DNA from 4 places in the Raoultella sp. genome. Region 1 is predicted to be linked to each of the others. Evidence: predicted binding sites of a transcription regulator. Region 1 holds the regulator's gene; each other region holds the start of a gene.
What was found. The regulator CRP, encoded in region 1, controls carbon source genes, mostly activating them, when cyclic AMP is high. The targets are predictions, from matches to a motif close to ATGTGANNNNNNTCACAT.
Positions count from the first base shown of each region.

Region 2: the regulator CRP is predicted to act here: its motif matches at 3,000-3,017, upstream of ACZAHD_RS02890 (PTS mannitol transporter subunit IICBA).
Region 3: the regulator CRP is predicted to act here: its motif matches at 3,159-3,176, upstream of drpB (cell division protein DrpB).
Region 4: the regulator CRP is predicted to act here: its motif matches at 1,918-1,935, upstream of bhsA (multiple stress resistance protein BhsA).

Region 1 covers NZ_JBCNNS010000048.1:10,876-15,645, reverse strand. Annotated here, with positions in the region: gene ACZAHD_RS10820 (hydrolase) at 1-392, shown strand, start outside; gene ACZAHD_RS10815 (YheU family protein) at 389-607, shown strand; gene ACZAHD_RS10810 (phosphoribulokinase) at 643-1,509, shown strand; gene ACZAHD_RS10805 (OsmC family protein) at 1,574-1,978, opposite strand; gene crp (cAMP-activated global transcriptional regulator CRP) at 2,285-2,917, shown strand; gene ACZAHD_RS10795 (YccS/YhfK family putative transporter) at 2,970-4,770, shown strand, end outside.
Region 2 covers NZ_JBCNNS010000009.1:57,678-62,447, reverse strand. Annotated here, with positions in the region: gene mtlD (mannitol-1-phosphate 5-dehydrogenase) at 1-697, opposite strand, end outside; gene ACZAHD_RS02890 (PTS mannitol transporter subunit IICBA) at 820-2,739, opposite strand; gene ACZAHD_RS02885 (DUF3302 domain-containing protein) at 3,446-3,814, shown strand; partial or broken gene ACZAHD_RS02880 (HlyD family secretion protein) at 3,762-4,770, shown strand, end outside.
Region 3 covers NZ_JBCNNS010000146.1:2,602-7,371, reverse strand. Annotated here, with positions in the region: gene yedA (drug/metabolite exporter YedA) at 1-152, shown strand, start outside; gene ACZAHD_RS19180 (very short patch repair endonuclease) at 127-627, opposite strand; gene ACZAHD_RS19175 (DNA cytosine methyltransferase) at 602-2,035, opposite strand; gene ACZAHD_RS19170 (phosphohydrolase) at 2,092-2,787, opposite strand; gene drpB (cell division protein DrpB) at 2,830-3,111, opposite strand; gene ompF (porin OmpF) at 3,696-4,757, shown strand.
Region 4 covers NZ_JBCNNS010000069.1:12,523-17,292, forward strand. Annotated here, with positions in the region: gene mfd (transcription-repair coupling factor) at 1-244, shown strand, start outside; gene ldtC (L,D-transpeptidase LdtC) at 414-1,376, shown strand; gene bhsA (multiple stress resistance protein BhsA) at 1,588-1,845, opposite strand; gene ACZAHD_RS13510 (TetR/AcrR family transcriptional regulator) at 2,092-2,727, shown strand; gene ACZAHD_RS13515 (TonB-dependent siderophore receptor) at 2,970-4,770, shown strand, end outside.

The DNA.
Region 1 (4,770 bases):
ACGCTGCGCGTAAGCTGAAAGCCTATCCCGGTTCGCTCCCGGTCGATCTGCGCCAGCTCAAAGGCATGCGCCGCATCCGCGAATTTGACGATATGATCACTGCCAGGATTCACGGGTTTGCGGATGCACTCGACTACTATCGCCAGTGCAGCGCCATGCCGCGACTCAGCGACATTACTAAACCGACGCTGATCATTCATGCGAAGGACGATCCTTTTATGGACCACCACTCCATTCCGCCGCAAGAACAGCTCCCGGCAAACGTCGAGTATCAGTTGACAGAAAATGGCGGACACGTCGGGTTCGTCGGCGGTACGCTGCGCAAGCCAGAAATGTGGCTGGAAAGGCGTATTCCGGACTGGTTAACCCGTTGGTTAGGAGCACAAAAATGATGATTCCCTGGCACGATTTGGATCCCGAAACGCTGGATAACCTAATCGAAAGCTTTGTGTTGCGTGAAGGCACCGATTATGGTGAACATGAACGCTCGCTGGCGGATAAAGTCGCCGACGTCAAACAACAATTGAAAAGCGGAGAAGCCGTACTGGTGTGGTCAGAACTGCACGAGACGGTCAACATCATGCCCCGCAAGCAGTTTCACGGCTAAGGCGGCGCCACACATCGTTTACTCTGGGAGTTGTTATGTCTGCCAAACATCCGGTGATTGCCGTCACGGGCTCCAGCGGCGCGGGAACCACGACCACCAGCCTCGCCTTTCGTAAAATTTTCGCTCAGCTAAACCTGCGTGCTGCTGAGGTGGAAGGCGACAGCTTCCATCGATATACCCGCCCGGAAATGGACATGGCGATCCGCAAAGCGCGCGATCAGGGAAAACACATCAGCTACTTCGGCCCGGAAGCCAACGACTTCGGACTGCTGGAAAACACCTTCCTTGAGTATGGGCGTAACGGTAGCGGCCAGTCGCGCAAATATCTGCATACCTATGATGAAGCGGTGCCGTGGAATCAGGTGCCGGGCACCTTCACGCCGTGGCAACCGCTACCGGAGCCGACCGATGTCCTGTTTTATGAAGGGCTGCACGGCGGGGTTGTCACGCCGCAATATAACGTCGCGCAGAATGTCGACCTGCTGGTCGGCGTGGTGCCTATCGTCAACCTGGAATGGATTCAGAAGCTCATCCGCGATACCAGCGAACGAGGCCACTCTCGTGAAGCGGTGATGGATTCCGTTGTCCGTTCAATGGAAGACTATATCAATTTCATCACGCCGCAGTTTTCGCGTACCCATATCAACTTCCAGCGCGTCCCCACTGTCGACACCTCCAACCCGTTTGCCGCAAAGGGCATCCCGTCATTGGATGAAAGCTTTGTGGTGATCCACTTCCGCAACCTGCGGGATATCGATTTTCCCTGGCTGCTGGCGATGCTGCAGGGCTCGTTTATCTCGCATATCAATACGCTGGTGGTGCCGGGCGGGAAAATGGGGCTGGCGATGGAGCTCATCATGACGCCGCTGGTGGAGCGCTTGATGGAAGGTAAAGCGATTTAAATGACCGGGTGGCGCGACGAGCGGTGTCAACCCGGTAAGCAGCGTGCCACCGGGTATCTGGGCATTACGCCTCCACTACCTCAAATGAGTGGGTGATATTCACCGCTTTTTGCAGCATCAGTGCCACCGAGCAGTATTTCTCCGCCGACAGATCCACCGCGCGGGAAACGGCAGCCTCTTTCAGCTCCTTGCCAGTCACGATAAAATGCATATTGATATGGGTAAACAGGCGCGGCGCCTCTTCCCGACGTTCAGACGTCAGCTTGACTTCACAGTTAGTCACGTCGTGGCGACCTTTCTGCAAAATAGACACGACATCGATCGCGCTGCATCCGCCCGCCGCCATCAGCACCATCTCCATTGGGCTTGGCGCTTTATCTCCGGAGTTGCCGTCCATCAGAATCTGGTGACCTGATGCGGACTCTCCGATGAAGGTTAACCCTTCAACCCATTTCACACGAGCTTGCATAAAATTTAACTCCAAGGTTGCAATTTTCCTGACAGATTACGCGTACATAACAATTCTCGCAACGGAAGGCGACCTGCATCATGCTGAAGCGAGACACCAGGAGACATGCGGCAAAAGCTATGCTAAAACAGTCAGGATGCTACAGTATTACATTGATGTACTGCATGTATGCAGAGGAGTTCACATTACAGGCTGAAGAAAAATCACCAGCCCGTTTCCCAGGCATAGGGAAACAATACGATTGCATGCCCGGATGCCGTGTAGTGTCGGCACCCGGAGATAGCTTATAACAGAGGATAACCGCGCATGGTGCTTGGCAAACCGCAAACAGACCCTACCCTCGAATGGTTCTTGTCTCATTGCCACATTCATAAGTACCCATCTAAAAGCACGCTGATCCACCAGGGTGAAAAAGCAGAAACGTTGTACTACATCGTCAAAGGCTCTGTGGCTGTGCTCATCAAGGATGAAGAAGGTAAAGAGATGATCCTCTCTTACCTCAACCAGGGCGATTTCATCGGTGAATTAGGCTTGTTTGAAGAAGGCCAGGAGCGTAGCGCCTGGGTACGTGCGAAAACCGCATGTGAAGTGGCCGAAATCTCCTACAAAAAATTCCGTCAGCTCATTCAGGTTAACCCGGATATCCTGATGCGCTTGTCATCGCAGATGGCTCGCCGTCTGCAGGTGACCTCAGAAAAAGTGGGTAACCTTGCCTTCCTCGACGTCACCGGGCGCATCGCTCAGACGTTGTTGAACCTGGCAAAACAGCCGGATGCGATGACCCATCCTGATGGTATGCAAATTAAAATTACCCGCCAGGAAATCGGTCAGATCGTGGGTTGTTCCCGCGAAACCGTTGGCCGTATCCTGAAGATGCTGGAAGATCAGAACCTGATCTCCGCACACGGCAAAACTATCGTCGTATACGGTACGCGTTAAGTCGATGAAACGGCGTGTTGCGCCCGCAATACGCCGTTTTTGTTTCCCCTCTATGTGGCGCAGGCTGATTTACCACCCGGAAGTCAACTATGCACTGCGGCAAACGCTGGTGTTGTGTTTGCCTGTCGCAATCGGCTTCCTCCTCGGTCACTTACAGCAAGGTCTGCTGTTCTCGCTAGTGCCCGCCTGCTGTAACGTCGCCGGTCTGGATACACCGCATAAACGCTTTTTTAAACGTCTGATTATTGGCGGTTCGCTGTTTGCCGGCTGTAGCCTGGTCGTCCAGCTTCTTCTTCAGCAGGATATCCCGCTGCCCTTGATCCTCAGCGGCCTGGCGCTGCTGCTCGGCGTAACGGCGGAGATCAGCTCTCTGCATGCCAGGCTTCTGCCCGCTTCGTTAATTGCCGCTATCTTTACCCTGAGCCTTGCCGGAAACATGCCCGTCTGGGAACCCCTGCTGATCTACGCCCTCGGGACGCTGTGGTACGGCCTGTTTAACTGGTTCTGGTTTTGGCTATGGCGCGAGCAGCCGTTGCGTGAATCGCTGAGCCTGCTCTATCGGGAGCTGGCTAACTATTGCGAAGCCAAATACAGCCTGTTGACCCAGCATATCGATCCCAGCACTTCTCTGCCGCCGTTGCTCACGCGCCAGCAGAAGGTGGTGGACCTGATCACCCAATGCTACCAGCAGATGCATATGCTGGCGGCGAACCAGCGCAATGACCACAAGCGCCTGCTGCGAGCGTTTCAGATGGCGCTGGATTTACAGGAACATATCTCCGTCAGCCTGCACCAACCCGAAGAAGTGCAAAAACTGGTTGAGCGCAGCCATGCCGAGGCGGTGATCCGCTGGAACGCACAAACCGTTGCCGCCCGCCTGAGGGTACTGGCTGATGACATTCTCTACCACCGCTATCCGCAACGCTTCCACATGGATAAGCAAATCGGCGCGCTAGAGAAAATTGCCTGGCAGCATCCCGACAACCCGGTAGGGCAGTTCTGCGCCTGGCACTTCAGCCGAATAGCCCGGGTACTGCGCACCCAGCGCCCGCTGTATGCTCGCGATCTGATGGCGGATAAAGAGCGCCGTCTGCCGTTGCTGCCCGCGCTAAAGAACTATCTCTCGTGGAAATCGCCGGCGTTACGTAACGCCGCACGTATCTGCGTGATGTTAACGGCCGCGAGCCTGATGGGAAGCACCCTGAACCTACCCAAGCCTTACTGGATCCTGATGACGGTGCTTTTTGTGACCCAAAACGGCTACGGCGCGACACGGGTACGTATTGTCCATCGGGCGGCAGGGACTCTTGCCGGTCTGGCCATCGCCGGCCTGGCATTGCACTTTCACGTCCCGGAGGGTTATACACTCTCGGCGATGCTGGTCGTCACGCTGCTGAGTTACCTGATTATTCGCAAACATTACGGCTGGGCGATGGTTGGCTTTACCGTGACGGCGGTGTATACCCTGCAGCTTCTGACGCTAAATGGCGAGCAGTATATTGTCGCCAGACTTATCGATACGCTTATTGGCTGCCTTATTGCGTTTGGCGGTATGGTCTGGCTATGGCCGCAATGGCAAAGCGGGCTACTGCGCAAGAATGCTCACGACGCGCTGGAAGCCGATCAGGAGGCGATCAGGCTGATTCTCAGCGACGATCATCAAGCCCCGGCGCTGGCCTATCGCCGGATGCGTGTCAACCAGGCACATAACTCACTGTATAACTCGCTGAATCAGGCCATGCAGGAACCCGGGTTTAACACACATTATCTTGATGATATGAAGCTATGGGTCACCCACAGCCAGTTTATTGTTGAGCATATCAACGCGATGACCACGCTGGCCCGCGAGCATA
Region 2 (4,770 bases), on a different contig from region 1:
GGTGCCCGGCCAGTTTTCCGAGGTAGGCGGTTATAGCATGTCCGGTGTTTAAGGTGAATAGCTTGCGTTCGACAAATGCCATCAGGTTGTCGGTTAATTCCATGCCAGGGATCGCTGGCAAGGTGCCTTTAAACTGAGTTTGATCGACAATCCACTCGCTAAAGGTTTCCACGGTCACTTCCAGCGGGTCATGCGTTGCAGAGGCAGACGGGGGAACAATGCGGTCAACAGCGGAATCCACAAAGCCGACGTTGGCTTCTACCCAGGCTTTGTCTTCTTCCGCCAGGGCGTTAAACACATGAGCTTTGAGCTGTGTGGTTCCGCGCACCATGTTTTCGCAGGCAATAATGTTTAGCGGGGTGGTTATCCCTTGCGCTTTACGCTTCGTCAGCCCTTTCGCAAGAGCCGGTGCAATGCGCTCCAGCACAACCGGGCCGACGGCGGTGGTGATCAGGTCAACGCTGGCAATCAGATCAATGACTTCATCGCCGATGCTGCTGACGGCATTGACACCGGAGACGGTATCGACCTGCTCGTTTTCACCGACGACGTGAACCTGATAGCTATGACGGGCATTCAGGGCATCAAGTACCACCTGATTCACATCGGCGAATGTTAAAGCGATCCCCGCGTCAGCCAGCACTTTGCCGATGAAGCCACGTCCGATATTACCTGCGCCAAAATGTAATGCATTCATAGTATTAACCTTCATTAATGTTTTTACCTGAGAGGGTTCGGGTGAGGGTTGTCCCTCACCCGAACCCTCCCCCTCCAGCCAGAGAGAGAGGGTGATTCGTTTCCCGGCGTGGCCGGGAGCGTTTACGCTTTGTTGCCTTTCAGCAGCGCCAGCACTTCCTCAACACTGGTGGTGTGGGTCAGGCGCTCAATCACCGACTCATCATCCAATGCGTTAGTCAGACTGGTAATTACATGAATGTGCTCGTTATTGCGTGCTGCGATACCGATAACCAGACGGGCAACGTCATCTTCGTCTTCGCCAAAGCGAACCCCTTCCGGGTACTGGCAGAACACCACCCCGGTCTTCAGGACGCGGTCTTTGGCTTCAATCGTGCCGTGGGGGACCGCGATGGACTCGCCCAGGTAGGTGGAAGTTAGTTTTTCACGATCCAGCATCGCCTGCACATATTCCGGCTCAACGTAACCGCCTTTCACCAGCTGCTCGCCCGCATAGCGGATCGCCTCTTCTTTCGTCGCCGCTTTGCGACCAAGGAAGATATTCTCTGCGCCAAGCTTGAACAGATTTGTGTCGGCGGCATCGAAGCTGTCTTTCAGACTGTCGTGCACTTTCTCTTCGTTATCAGTATGGCGCTGCGCGGCCACCAGACGCTCGGTCAGGCTGGTGTACAGACCGCTGTCGAGGAAGTTGGTCAGCGAAATGTGCTGGGCCTGCGGTACCTGGCGCATCGCACGCTCGGTCAGATCGCGGTGGGTAATCACCAGGTCGACATCCGGCGGCAGGTTGTTAATGGCGCAGTTGGTGACGGAAATATTGCTCAGCCCCGCATCCTGCACTTTTTTACGCAGCACCCCGGCACCCATGGCGCTGGAACCCATGCCGGCATCGCAGGCCACGATAATTTTGCGAACGTGGCTCAGATCGTTAGCCACGGTACCTGCAGACAGCGGTGTGGCCCCACCTTTGGATTCAGCTTTCATATCCTGCATGCGACGGGTCGCAGCATCAATATCATCTTCTTCTTTCACTTTGCTGGTTTTCAGCAGAATGGAGGAGACCACAAAGGAGACGGCCATTGCCGCAATAATTGCCGCGATGTTAGCGAAGTAGGCCCCTTTCGGCGTCATCGCCAGCACTGCAAGGATAGAACCAGGGGAAGCAGGAGAGACCAGACCGCCGTTGAGGATAGTCAGGGTGAACACGCCGGTCATACCGCCGAGAATAACGGCAAGGATCAGACGTGGGTTCATCAGCACATACGGGAAGTAGATTTCGTGGATACCGCCCAGGAAGTGGATGATAGCGGCACCGCCTGCAGACTGCTTCGCGTTACCGCGACCAAAGAGCATGTATGCCATCAGCACGCCCATCCCCGGACCCGGGTTGGCTTCAATCAGGAAGAAGATTGATTTGCCCAGTTCATGAGACTGTTGAATACCCAGCGGCGAGAAGATACCGTGGTTGATGGCGTTGTTCAGGAACAGGATTTTCGCCGGCTCAACGAAGATAGATGCCAGCGGCAGCATGTCATGGACAACCATGAAGTTAACGCCCGCCGCCAGAACTTTGGACAGGACTTCAACCGCCGGGCCAATGCCGAGGAATGCCAGAATTGCGAGGATCATCCCGATAATACCGGCGGAGAAGTTGTTCACCAGCATCTCGAAACCGGACTTAATCTTGCCATCTACCCAGCTATCAAAATGTTTAATCGCCCAGCCGCCCAGCGGACCTGCGATCATGGCGCCGAGGAACATCGGCATATCCGCACCGACGATGACGCCCATTGTGGTAATGGCACCGACGACGCCGCCACGCTCACCGCCAATTAACTTACCGCCGGTATAGCCGATAAGCAGCGGCAGCAGGTAGGTGATCATCGGGCCGACTAACTTCGCCAGCGTCTCGTTCGGTAACCATCCTGTCGGTATGAATAATGCGGTGATGATACCCCACGCGATAAACGCGCCGATATTTGGCATCACCATATTGCTGAGGAAACGACCAAAGCTTTGCACCTTGATCTTGATATCGGATGACATAAAACACCCCTTCTTCTGTTTTGCTTATCGCGTAGGCTAAAAGCCTGAGGCTTGTTGTGAATATGACGGCAGAGGTCGCCGGACCCTGATTGATAAAGCGAATCTGGCACTGAATCATTAAACTGTCCAGTCGGTGGGTTTTTGTGTGATTACGATCACATGAATATAGGTATCTGACACTCATTTGTAGTGATGTTCATCACAAAATAAGTGTGCAAAAAAAACACAGCGGGTCAAAATTAGCCCAGTTAGGCTAATTAATGTGAATTGCATCACATAATATTTCTTTTGGTTTGTCTCAATATTGTGATATTGATCACAAAAAATAATTGGCTGAATTTTGCGGATGTGATCGCTGGCAAACTCTGGCACCTGCTCTGCGACAGGCGTCGGTAAACCGACTTCACAATGAAAAAACGTCATCGGCGGGTTGTATGGAAAAAAGTAAAAATGTGGCTTAAGCTCAACATGTAAAGATAAGTATATAGCTTTTCAGGATATATTCTTCCACACTTAAAACTTGCAAGGAGAATAGCTAAAAACAATATTTCCTGGCCTTGAATTATAAGTAAATCATCCTTTTATTTAATTTCATTAATTAATTTGGTTGCTTACCATTTTATATTATTGATGAGCTAACGTCGTGTTTAGTGAGGCATCTATGTTTCTCAGCTATTTTGCGTTAGGCGTATGAGTTTTTGTTTTTCTGGTTCTCTTTTATGGAATTATCGCGATTCATGATATTCCCTATTTAATGGCTAAAAAACGTAATCATCCCCACGCTGATGCCATCCATACCGCCGGTTGGGTGAGCCTGTTTACGCTGCATGTTATCTGGCCATTCCTGTGGATTTGGGCCACGCTGTATCAGCCCGAGCGCGGGTGGGGAATGAAATCGCATCTCCCCTCGTCATCCACGCGCGATCCCGATCTCGATCGGCTTTCACAACGCGTTGCCGAGTTGGAAAAAAACTGGGTGCGGTACCCTCATCCGCAGATAGAGAGACCCCGGAGCGCTAATCATGGATCTTTTAATTGTATTGACCTATGTGGCGATTGTATGGGCGGTTTTTAAAATATTCCGTATTCCGGTTAACCAGTGGACCCTGGCCACGGCGGCATTAGGCGGTATATTTCTCGTCGGCGCCCTTATTTTATTAATGAACTATAACCATCCTTATACATTTATCGCTCAAAAGGCGGTTATTTCCATTCCCATTACGCCTCAGGTAACCGGTATTGCCAGTGCCGTGACGGCTAAAACGGATCAACGTGTCAAAAAGGGCGATGTTCTGTTTACGATTGATCCCGCGCGCTATCAGGCCCGGGTAGACAGACTGCAGGCCGATCTGATGACCGCGCTGCATGGCATCAATACTCTGAAGCGCAGGCGAACACGGTGCGTGTTTCCGCCGAGCGCGATCGTCTCTACAAAGACTATCAGCGCTATCTGAAAGGCAGCCAGGCGCGGGTCAACCCGTTCTCTGAAAGCGATATCGATAACGCCCGGCAAAACTATCTGGCACAGGATGCGTTAGTGAAAGCTTCGGTTGCCGAGCAGGCGCAGATACAGAGTCAGCTGGACAGCATGGTAGGCGGTGAACAGTCGCAGGTTGCGAGTCTGCGAGCACAGTTGGCGGAGGCGAAATATAACCTCGATCAGACCGTGATTCGTGCGCCAGGCGAGGGCTATGTTACCCAGGTTCTGATCCGTCCCGGCGCTTATGCGGCAGCGCTGCCGCTACGCCCGGTGATGGTCTTTATCCCGGAACAAAAACGGCAGATTGTCGCTCAGTTCCGCCAAAACTCGCTGCTGCGACTGAAGCCAGGCGATGACGCTGAAGCGGTCTTTAACGCGCTGCCGGGCCCGGTGTTCCATGGTAAGCTGACCCGTATTCTTCCTGTTGTACCGGGGGGATCTTACCAGGCGCAGGGGGCATTGCAGTCGCTGACGGTGGTACCGGGAACCGATGGTGTACTGGCGACGATTGAGCTGGACCCCAACGCGGATGTAGACTCGCTGCCGGACGG
Region 3 (4,770 bases), on a different contig from region 1:
TACTGCTGGGGACCGGATTTGCCGGAGAGAACCTCTCGTCCATCGAGTGGCTGGCGCTGGGCATCATTATTTTTGCCGTTGTGCTGGTCACCTTGGGGAAATACCTGTTCTCCACCCAGGCTGAAGTTACGCCTTGCGAGGTGGAGAAGTAAGCTCTGGCTCACCAATACCCTGCGTGTCGATCTGCGCGCGGTAACCACCGCCGCAGATCCACTCTTCCAGGCGCTCAGTCAGCGCCTCATCGCTGAGCTTCCGTCGTCCGCGCAGCGCGCATTCCCAGACGATCAGCACCCGCCATCCTAGCGCTTGTAAGCGCATGATATCACGACTATCGCGCGTGACGTTCTTGCCGATTTTATCCAGCCAGAATTCGGTACGCGTCGCGGGGACTTTAAACAGATAGCAGCGATGGTGATGCCAGAAACAACCGTGAGTAAAAATAACGCAGTGGTACTCTGCCACGACAAAATCCGGACGCCCTGGCAGCGTCGCATCCTGAACAGTAAACGTGAACCCGGCTTGAGTGAGCAGCGCGGCAAGCCGCTTTTCGATCGCCGTATCACGCTGGCCAATCGCCCGCATGTTTTTACTGCGCGTGGCTTTATCGTGGACGTCCACCGTCTTCATCCTCGGATTTTCGCTGCTCCACGGCCTGCGCGATTCGCGGCGCAAGTAATTTCGCGACAGCCGCAAACACCGGCACCACGACTGAATTACCGAACTGGCGATAGGCCTGGGTATCGGAAACCGGAATGCGGAAGCGATAGCCCTGCGGGCTTTCAAACCCCATCAACCGCGCACATTCGCGCGGCGTCAGCCGACGCGGGCGACGAAGCTGATTTTGCGCATCGTCGAAGTGCTGCTCGCCCAACAGCCGGTCCCAGCCGCGATCGACCAGAATTTCGGCGCCATCTTTGTAGTAGCGCGCGGATAGCGTGCGTGCCACGCTCTGAGGATTGCACGGATCAACCAGGCCGTAACCAAACCCATTGCCCAGCGCCTGATGTTTCCGCGCATAGTGATACAGATACTTCCACAGCACCGGCGTCAGAATAAATTTAGCATCCACCGTCGGTTCCAGCAGATCGCCAAAGGTCGGACGGGCGGTCGGATAAAACGTTGAAATATCGCGCAGGGTAAAACCATGGTGCAGTTGGAGATCGCGACGAAAACCCACCAGCACAATACGTTCGCGGTGCTGGGGTAAGAAATGACGCCCATCGATCACTTTCGGATCGTCGACCCCGTGGTGGTCAGCATCAGAGACCTCATAACCCAGCTCATCCAGCGTCTGCATGATAATGCGGAATGTCCGTCCTTTATCATGGCTTTTCAGGTTTTTAACGTTCTCCAGTACGAAGATGGCAGGCCTACGGGCGGCAATAATTCTGACCACATCAAAGAACAGCGTGCCCTGGGTTTCACAGGCGAAACCGTGGGCCCGGCCAAGCGCATTTTTCTTCGATACCCCGGCGAGCGAAAAAGGCTGGCAAGGAAAGCCCGCCAGAAGAACATCGTGTGGAGGAACCGTCTCGCGAATATGCTGCGCGGCGTCTTCATCACCCACATCCGGGCGATGGCTGAGGGTTATATCACGGATGTCTTCATTAAAACGGTGCTGATTCGGATCACAATACCAGTTGGCTTTGTAGGTTCGCACCGCGTGCTTATTCCATTCACTGGTGAAAACGCATTGTCCACCAATCGCCTCAAAGCCGCTGCGAATCCCGCCGATTCCCGCAAAGAGATCGACGAAGCGGAAAACATAATGGGGATGATGGGCCGGCGGTGGCGGCAGTAACGTTGTCAGACGGGCATACTCGTTGGCCGTAATACGATCAGTTGCCCGTTCAACCGTCGCCACGCGTTTTAATATTGCCGGACTCCAGTGACGATCGCCAACGGCCAGCAGAAATGCCACCAGCGTTTTCACATCGTATATTGTCATCAGCTGGCGCAACAGCGCCTGAGCCTCTTCTCCGGTATGTTCCGGAGGCGACAACAGGCTTTTTTCCTTCAATAAATTTTGCGACATACCCTCAACCAGCCCGGACAATTTTGCAGAGATTACCATAAATAATGCGGGCAGTTTCAGACCAGTGGCTCAAAGCGCCTTAAAACCGCGTCATCCACCGACAGCGTGTCGCCGCGAAGCTCAGCGCTAAGCTTGGCCATAAATTGCACGAGAAAGCGCGCATTATGTACCGCCATCGCTTTGCCTTTGTCCGTTTGCATCGTGTCGGGTAAACGCAACAACTTGCACTGGAAATGGTCCAGCGCATATTTTTGGTCATCCAGTTTACGCCTGTCAGCAAAGGGATCTTCAGCATCAAACAAGAGGTTGTTTAGCGCCCCGGACACCGCGAAGACTCGGGCCAGACCAATTGCGCCAAGTGCCTCCAGCCGATCGGCGTCCTGGACAATTTTCGCCTCTGTGCTTTGGGGGGGAATACCGGCACTGAAACTGTGCGCCTCAATCGCATGATAAACGGCAGGATAGCGGTCGCGCGGAAAATCAGGGAATGACGACTGGAGAATACCCAGCGTTTTTTCTGCCGCCATCACCGAGGAGCGGCTGCGCTCGGGATGGTTTTTCGGCAGGCTTACAATGTCATGAAAATAACAGGCGGTCAGAATGACCAGACGATCAACCTGACTGTCCTCAGCCAACCTCTGCGCAGTCCCCCACACGCGGCGGAAGTGCGAAAGGTCGTGGGCGGAGTCGCCCTGGGTGAGATGTCCCACAAGCCAGGCTTCAAATCGTTGCTGCCAGTCAAGTTGTTCCATACGCGTTCCTTTGAGAGAAGGCCAGCGTTGAGCATAGCAACTTTAATCGCGTTGTTCATGCATCCTGGGATCGGGGCGGGTATACCAGGCTATCGCCCCCAGGATAGCGCCCACAAGGCTCAGCACAAGGAACCCGAGCAGCGCACCAAGCCACTTCCCTGACGTTGAGCCCAGATCACCGTCGATTGTCGCTCCGGGGACACTTTCAATTTTGCCAACGACCCACCAGTAGCGCACCATTGCCCACAGAAAGTAACCACAAAAGGCATAAAAGACCCACAGGGCAAGTTTCCCACCCGGGCTTCGTTTCGCTTTCTGCTCCATTAACGCTTCTCCTTTAACTGACAACGAAACCGCGGCACCTCGCAAAAAAGTGACGCACGTCACATTATACTGTGAAAAAGATAACGAAACAGCACCTTCCTCCCCTGAACAACCGCTTTTAACTGTCACGAGATCCTGAGGTTTACTCGCCAGCATCACAAAATCTATTTTTCATTAGGGTAAAACCGCGGCAGATAATAATGACATGCTGCCTGGAATATATTTTCCTATCGTCATCAGCCGTATCAATTCGAACGCCCCCCAGAATAACGCATTACCCATGAGTTAAATAACCCACCCAAATAATTAAAATGGAACCCATAATTTACAAGCATTAAATCAATGCCGCCAATACATCAATTAAAACACCTAATGCATTGTTATCGAAAACAATAATAAATAAAAATACATCATTTCAAAATGATAGATTTTTAATATAAAAACGCACAAAGAAACATTATGAAATTCTTGGTATAATTTATTTACATTTTTAATTTAAAAAAAACTGAACCTTACCGATAGTATAAATTTGCATTCAGCAATACTCATCTCCATTCATATTAATGATGATTAAAAGGAAATATATAATGAAAAGAAAAACACTGGCACTTCTGGTTCCGGCATTATTGATAGCTGGCGCCCCTCACGCAGCGGAAATCTACAACAAAGGCGGCAACAAGCTCGATCTGTACGGAAAAACCGCAGGTCTGCATTATTTCTCTGATGACAAAGGTAATGATGGCGACAAAACCTATGCCCGTCTGGGTTTTAAAGGGGAAACCCAGATCACCGACCAACTGACCGGCTACGGGCGGTGGGAATATAACTTTCAGGGTAATAACACTGAAGGTAGTGACGCTCAGACCGGAAACAAAACCCGTCTGGCCTACGCGGGTCTGAAATTCGGCGATGCAGGCTCCTTCGACTACGGGCGTAACTACGGCCTGGTTTATGACGCCATCGGCGTAACCGATATGCTGCCAGAGTTTGGCGGCGACACCAGCTCCAGCGATAACTTCTTCTCTGGTCGAACAGGTGGACTGGCGACCTACCGTAACAACAACTTCTTCGGTCTGGTCGACGGTCTGAGCTTCGGCGTACAGTACCTGGGTAAAAACGAGCACGCAAATGATCCGTCCCGTGCTAACGGTGATGGCTGGGCAACCTCTCTGGGCTATGAATTTGATGGTTTCGGCGTTGTCGGCGCTTACGGCGCAGCAGACCGTACCGATGGACAGCAGGCGCTGGCACGCGGCAAAGGCAATAAAGCTGAGCAGTGGGCAACCGGTCTGAAATACGATGCGAACAATATCTACCTGGCAGCCCTGTACGGCGAAACCCGCAATGCGACCCGCATTACTGGCGGCTTTGCCAACAAAACTCAGGACTTCTCCGTCGTTGCACAATATCAGTTCGATTTCGGCCTGCGTCCGTCCATCGCTTACTACAAATCTAAAGCGAAAAATATTGAAAGCGGCCTTGGTGATGAAGATTACATCAACTACATCGATGTCGGTGCAACCTACTACTTCAACAAAAACATGTCCACTTATGTTGACTATCAAATCAACCAGATTGATAGCGACAACAAGCTGGGTGTGAACTCCGATAACACCGTCGCCGTAGGTATCGTTTACCAGTTCTAATCAGTACCCTCCT
Region 4 (4,770 bases), on a different contig from region 1:
ACAGGCGCAGAAACTGGGTGTCCGTAAGCTGGAGGGCAATGATAAAGGCGGCGTGATTGAGTTCAATGAAAAGAACAACGTCAACCCGGTGTGGCTGATTGGCCTGCTGCAAAAACAGCCTCAGCACTTCCGCCTGGATGGCCCGACGCGGCTTAAGTTCGTGCAGGAACTTGGCGAACGTAAAACGCGTATGGAGTGGGTCCGCCAGTTTATGCGTCAGTTAGAAGAGAACGCGACCGCATAATCGCAGCAAGGAAGACGGCGTCCGTCGTCGTCTTCCTTGCCTGTTTTCTTCCATCGCCGTTACACCCGGTAAACTTTACAAATGTTTTGCAATTCACCAGGGTTTCCCCACAGATACCCGCGCGATAATTCCCGCCTGTTTCCTCATAAAAAATAACCACTTATTTATTATGACTACTTTCGTGTCGCGTTTCCCTCTGTGGCTGGCAATGGCGGTCGTTGCTACCGTTCTGGCCCTCCCCGCCCACGCTAATACCTGGCTCTTGCCGCCTTCTGGCAGCCGCCTCGTCGGGCAAAATCAGTTTCACGTCGTCCAGAATAACGGCGGTTCTCTGGAGGCTATCGCTAAAAAATACAACGTGGGCTTTCTGGCATTGCTTCAGGCGAATCCCGGCGTCGATCCTTACGTTCCGCGTGCCGGCAGCGTACTGACCATTCCACTCCAGGCGCTACTGCCAGAAGCGCCGCGCGAAGGGCTGGTGATTAATCTCGCCGAGCTTCGCCTCTACTATTACCCGCCGGGGAAAAATGAGGTCACCGTCTACCCTATCGGTATCGGCCAGTTGGGAGGCGATACCCTTACCCCAACGATGGTCACCACTGTCTCCGACAAGCGTGCAAATCCAACCTGGACGCCGACGGCCAATATTCGCGCACGGTATAAAGCGATGGGAATAGAGCTTCCGAGCGTGGTACCTGCCGGGCCGGATAACCCGATGGGCCATCATGCTATTCGCCTTGCGGCCTACGGTGGCGTCTATCTGCTGCATGGCACTAATGCCGATTTTGGTATCGGAATGCGTGTGAGCTCCGGCTGTATCCGCCTGCGTGATGATGACATCAAAAACCTGTTTAACCCCGTTACTCCAGGGACAAAAGTCAATATTATCAACACGCCAGTTAAAGTATCCGTGGAGCCTGACGGCAGGCATCTGGTGGAAATCCATCAGCCGCTGTCCAGACACTTAAATGATGATCCGCAGACGCTACCGATAGTCCTGAATCCTGAGATGACGGCATTTAAGCAGGCCGCGCAGACCAACCAGACGGTAATGGAGCGTGCGATGGCTCTGCGTTCAGGCATGCCAATTGACGTTACCCGCCATCACAATGCGGGCGAACAGTCATTATAAGTGCTTAATGACAGAAATAAAAAAACCGCAGATAGACTGAAGGCGGTTTTTTTATGGGATAACAAGCAGGGTAAAAACGCTTCGCGGTTTCATAAAGGGGTGAAAACCGCGTCACGTAAGTGGCATAACAGAGAACAACTTACTGCTCGCGGCCTGATAAAGGGGTCAGGAGTCGCGTTTTGTCAGTGGCATGACAGAGGTAAAACGAAACTTATTTGTAGATAACTGCAGTACCGTGCAGGGTGTTTGGACCCGTTACTGAGGTGATACGGAAAGAGGTCGCCCCCATTTCTTCCGCTTTCTGCGCCAACTGGTCTTCCAGCGAACCCAGGTTTGTCCCGGCGGAAGCAGAAACGGTACCGATTTTGTGTTGGCCCGCAGGTGTGGATTGCACTTCAACCGCCGCGAAGCTGGCGAAAGAAAGAGAACTCAGCACGGCGGCAAGCGTCAGCGTTTTGATGTTTTTCATGATGATTATACCTATGCAGATGATTTTAGTAGGGTCGTAAGAATTAACTTAACGATCGATAGTTAAATCATAATGTGACCCACATCACACGTCAATATATTTTTATAACGATCGTTCATTTATTTATAAAAAACTTAAAATTCATACATATATGAATTATTTATTTTTGCGGGTTCAGCGCTGGAAGGTTGTCACGTTTATTTTTATAATGCCTCTTCAACAAACCAACATAGGTACAGCGGCATCATGACAACTGACGTTCAAAGTTGCACAAAAAAAAGCCGTGGCCGACCCAAAGTGTTCGACAAGGAAGCGGCGCTGGATAAGGCTATGGCACTTTTCTGGCAACACGGCTACGAGGCAACTTCTCTTGCCGATCTGGTGGAGGCGACCGGGGCAAAAGCCCCGACGCTGTACGCTGAGTTCGTCAACAAGGAAGGGTTATTTCGCGCGGTTCTGGATCGCTATATTTCACGTTTTGCCGCCAGACACGAAGCGCTGTTGTTTGCCGAAGAAAAAACTGTCGATCGGGCGCTGCGGGACTATTTCACCGCCATTGCCACTTGCTTTACCAGCAAAGACACGCCGGCAGGCTGCTTTATGATCAATACTTCCGCGGCGCTGGCGGCGTCATCTACCGCGATCGCCGATACCATTAAGTCGCGGCACGCGATGCAGGAACAAACGCTGGCGCAATTCTTCCAGCAGCGGCAACTGCGCGGTGAGCTGCCGGAAAACGGCGATGTGCAACAGCTGGCGCAGTTCTTAAACTGCGTGTTGCAAGGGATGTCCATCAGCGCACGCGAAGGGGCTGATTTCACAAAGCTCATGCAAATCGTCGAGACTACCCTGCGGCTGTGGCCGCAAATCCTCCAGCACTAATTTGTGTTTCCCCCGGTGACGTTCGCCACCGGGTTTTCATCCCCCCCTGATTTACCCCCTGCTTTATTAGTGTTTTCACATCGTTACACGTATTTTTGTTGTAAATGATATTGATAACAATAATCACTACGTGCAAAATCCGCTCTCAAGTTTTTCTGTTTATTTCCACCTGTAACAATCGATGCGCCCACATCGAAAACTAAAAACAACATGAATACAGTTAACTCATAAAAGGAATGTGTATGAACAAGCGTCTCTGGGTGCTCAACCCACTGCTGCTGGCCACGGCTCTGCCCGTTTTTGGTGCGCAAGCTGATGAAGAAAACATGATCGTGAGCGCCAACCGAACTCACCGCACCGTCGCCGAAATGGCACAAACCACCTGGGTTATTGAGGGCCAGGAGATAGAACAACAGGTGCAGGGCGGAAAAGAGTTCAAAGACGTCCTGGCCCAGTTGATTCCCGGAATCGATGTCAGCAGCCAGGGACGAACCAACTACGGGATGAACATGCGTGGACGGGCTATCGTGGTGCTGATCGACGGCGTACGCCTTAACTCTTCCCGTACCGACAGCCGTCAGCTCGACGCTATTGACCCGTTCAACATTGATCATATTGAAGTCATCTCCGGCGCTACCTCGTTGTACGGCGGCGGTAGTACCGGCGGCCTTATCAATATTGTGACCAAAAAAGGGCAGCAGGAACCCCAGGTCGATCTGGAACTGGGCGGTAAAAGCGGATTTGCCAACAGCAACGATCATGACGAACGCGTAGCCGCAGCGGTCAGCGGCGGCACAGACCATGCTTCCGGGCGGTTATCAGTGGCATATCAGCGTTTTGGCGGCTGGTACGATGGCAATAACGATGCGCTGGTCCTCGATAATACTCAGACCGGTCTGCAGCACTCAGATCGCCTGGACGTCATGGGGACCGGCACCATCAACATTGACGATAACCGTCAGCTGCAGCTGGTGACGCAATATTATAAAAGCCAGGGCGATGATTACGGTCTGTATCTCGGCAAGAACATGTCAGCCGTCACCGGTGAGGGCAAAGCCTATACCACCGATGGGCTCAATTCCGACCGCGTTCCCGGTACCGAAAGGCATCTGATTAGCCTGCAATACTCCGATGCCGACTTCTATGGCCAGAATCTGGTCAGCCAGATCTATTATCGCGACGAGTCGCTGACCTTTTACCCCTTCCCGACGCTGACCAAAGGTCAGGTCAGCAGCTTCTCCGCGTCAAAGCAGGATACCGATCAGTACGGCGCGAAAATCACCCTTAACAGCCAACCGCTTGACGGCTGGGACCTGACCTGGGGAGTGGATGCCGACCACGAGACCTTCAATGCTAACCAGATGTTCTTCGACCTGAAGAGATCGATGGCGTCGGGCGGGCTGTACAACGAGGCTATCTATACGACGGGACGCTACCCGGGATACAGCATCACTAACCTGGCACCGTTCCTGCAGAGCAGCTATGACCTGAATGATATTTTTACCCTGAGCGGCGGCGTGCGCTATCAGTGGACGGAAAACCGGGTTGATGATTTTGTCGGCTACGCCCAGCAGCAGGATGTTGCCAGCGGCAAGGTGAAATCGGCCGATGCTATCCCGGGCGGTAAAACGGATTATGATAACTTCCTGTTTAACGCTGGCATTGTCGCCCACCTTACCGACCGCCAGCAGACCTGGTTTAACTTCTCACAGGGCGTCGAGCTACCGGACCCGGGTAAATACTATGGTATCGGCAAATACGGTGCGGCGGTCAACGGCAACTATCCCCTGCAGTCGAGCGTCAACGTGGGGGATTCGCCGCTGCAAGGGATCAAAGTCAACTCGTACGAACTGGGCTGGCGTTACACCGGTGATAACCTACGCACACAGCTGGCGGCATACTACTCCACCTCGGACAAAACCATTGTCGTTAACCGCAACGATATGACGATCAACGTGCAATCCGACAAGCGGCGTATTTACGGCGTGGAAGGAGCCGTCGATTACTTCTTCCCGGATAGCGACTGGAGCACCGGTGCGAACT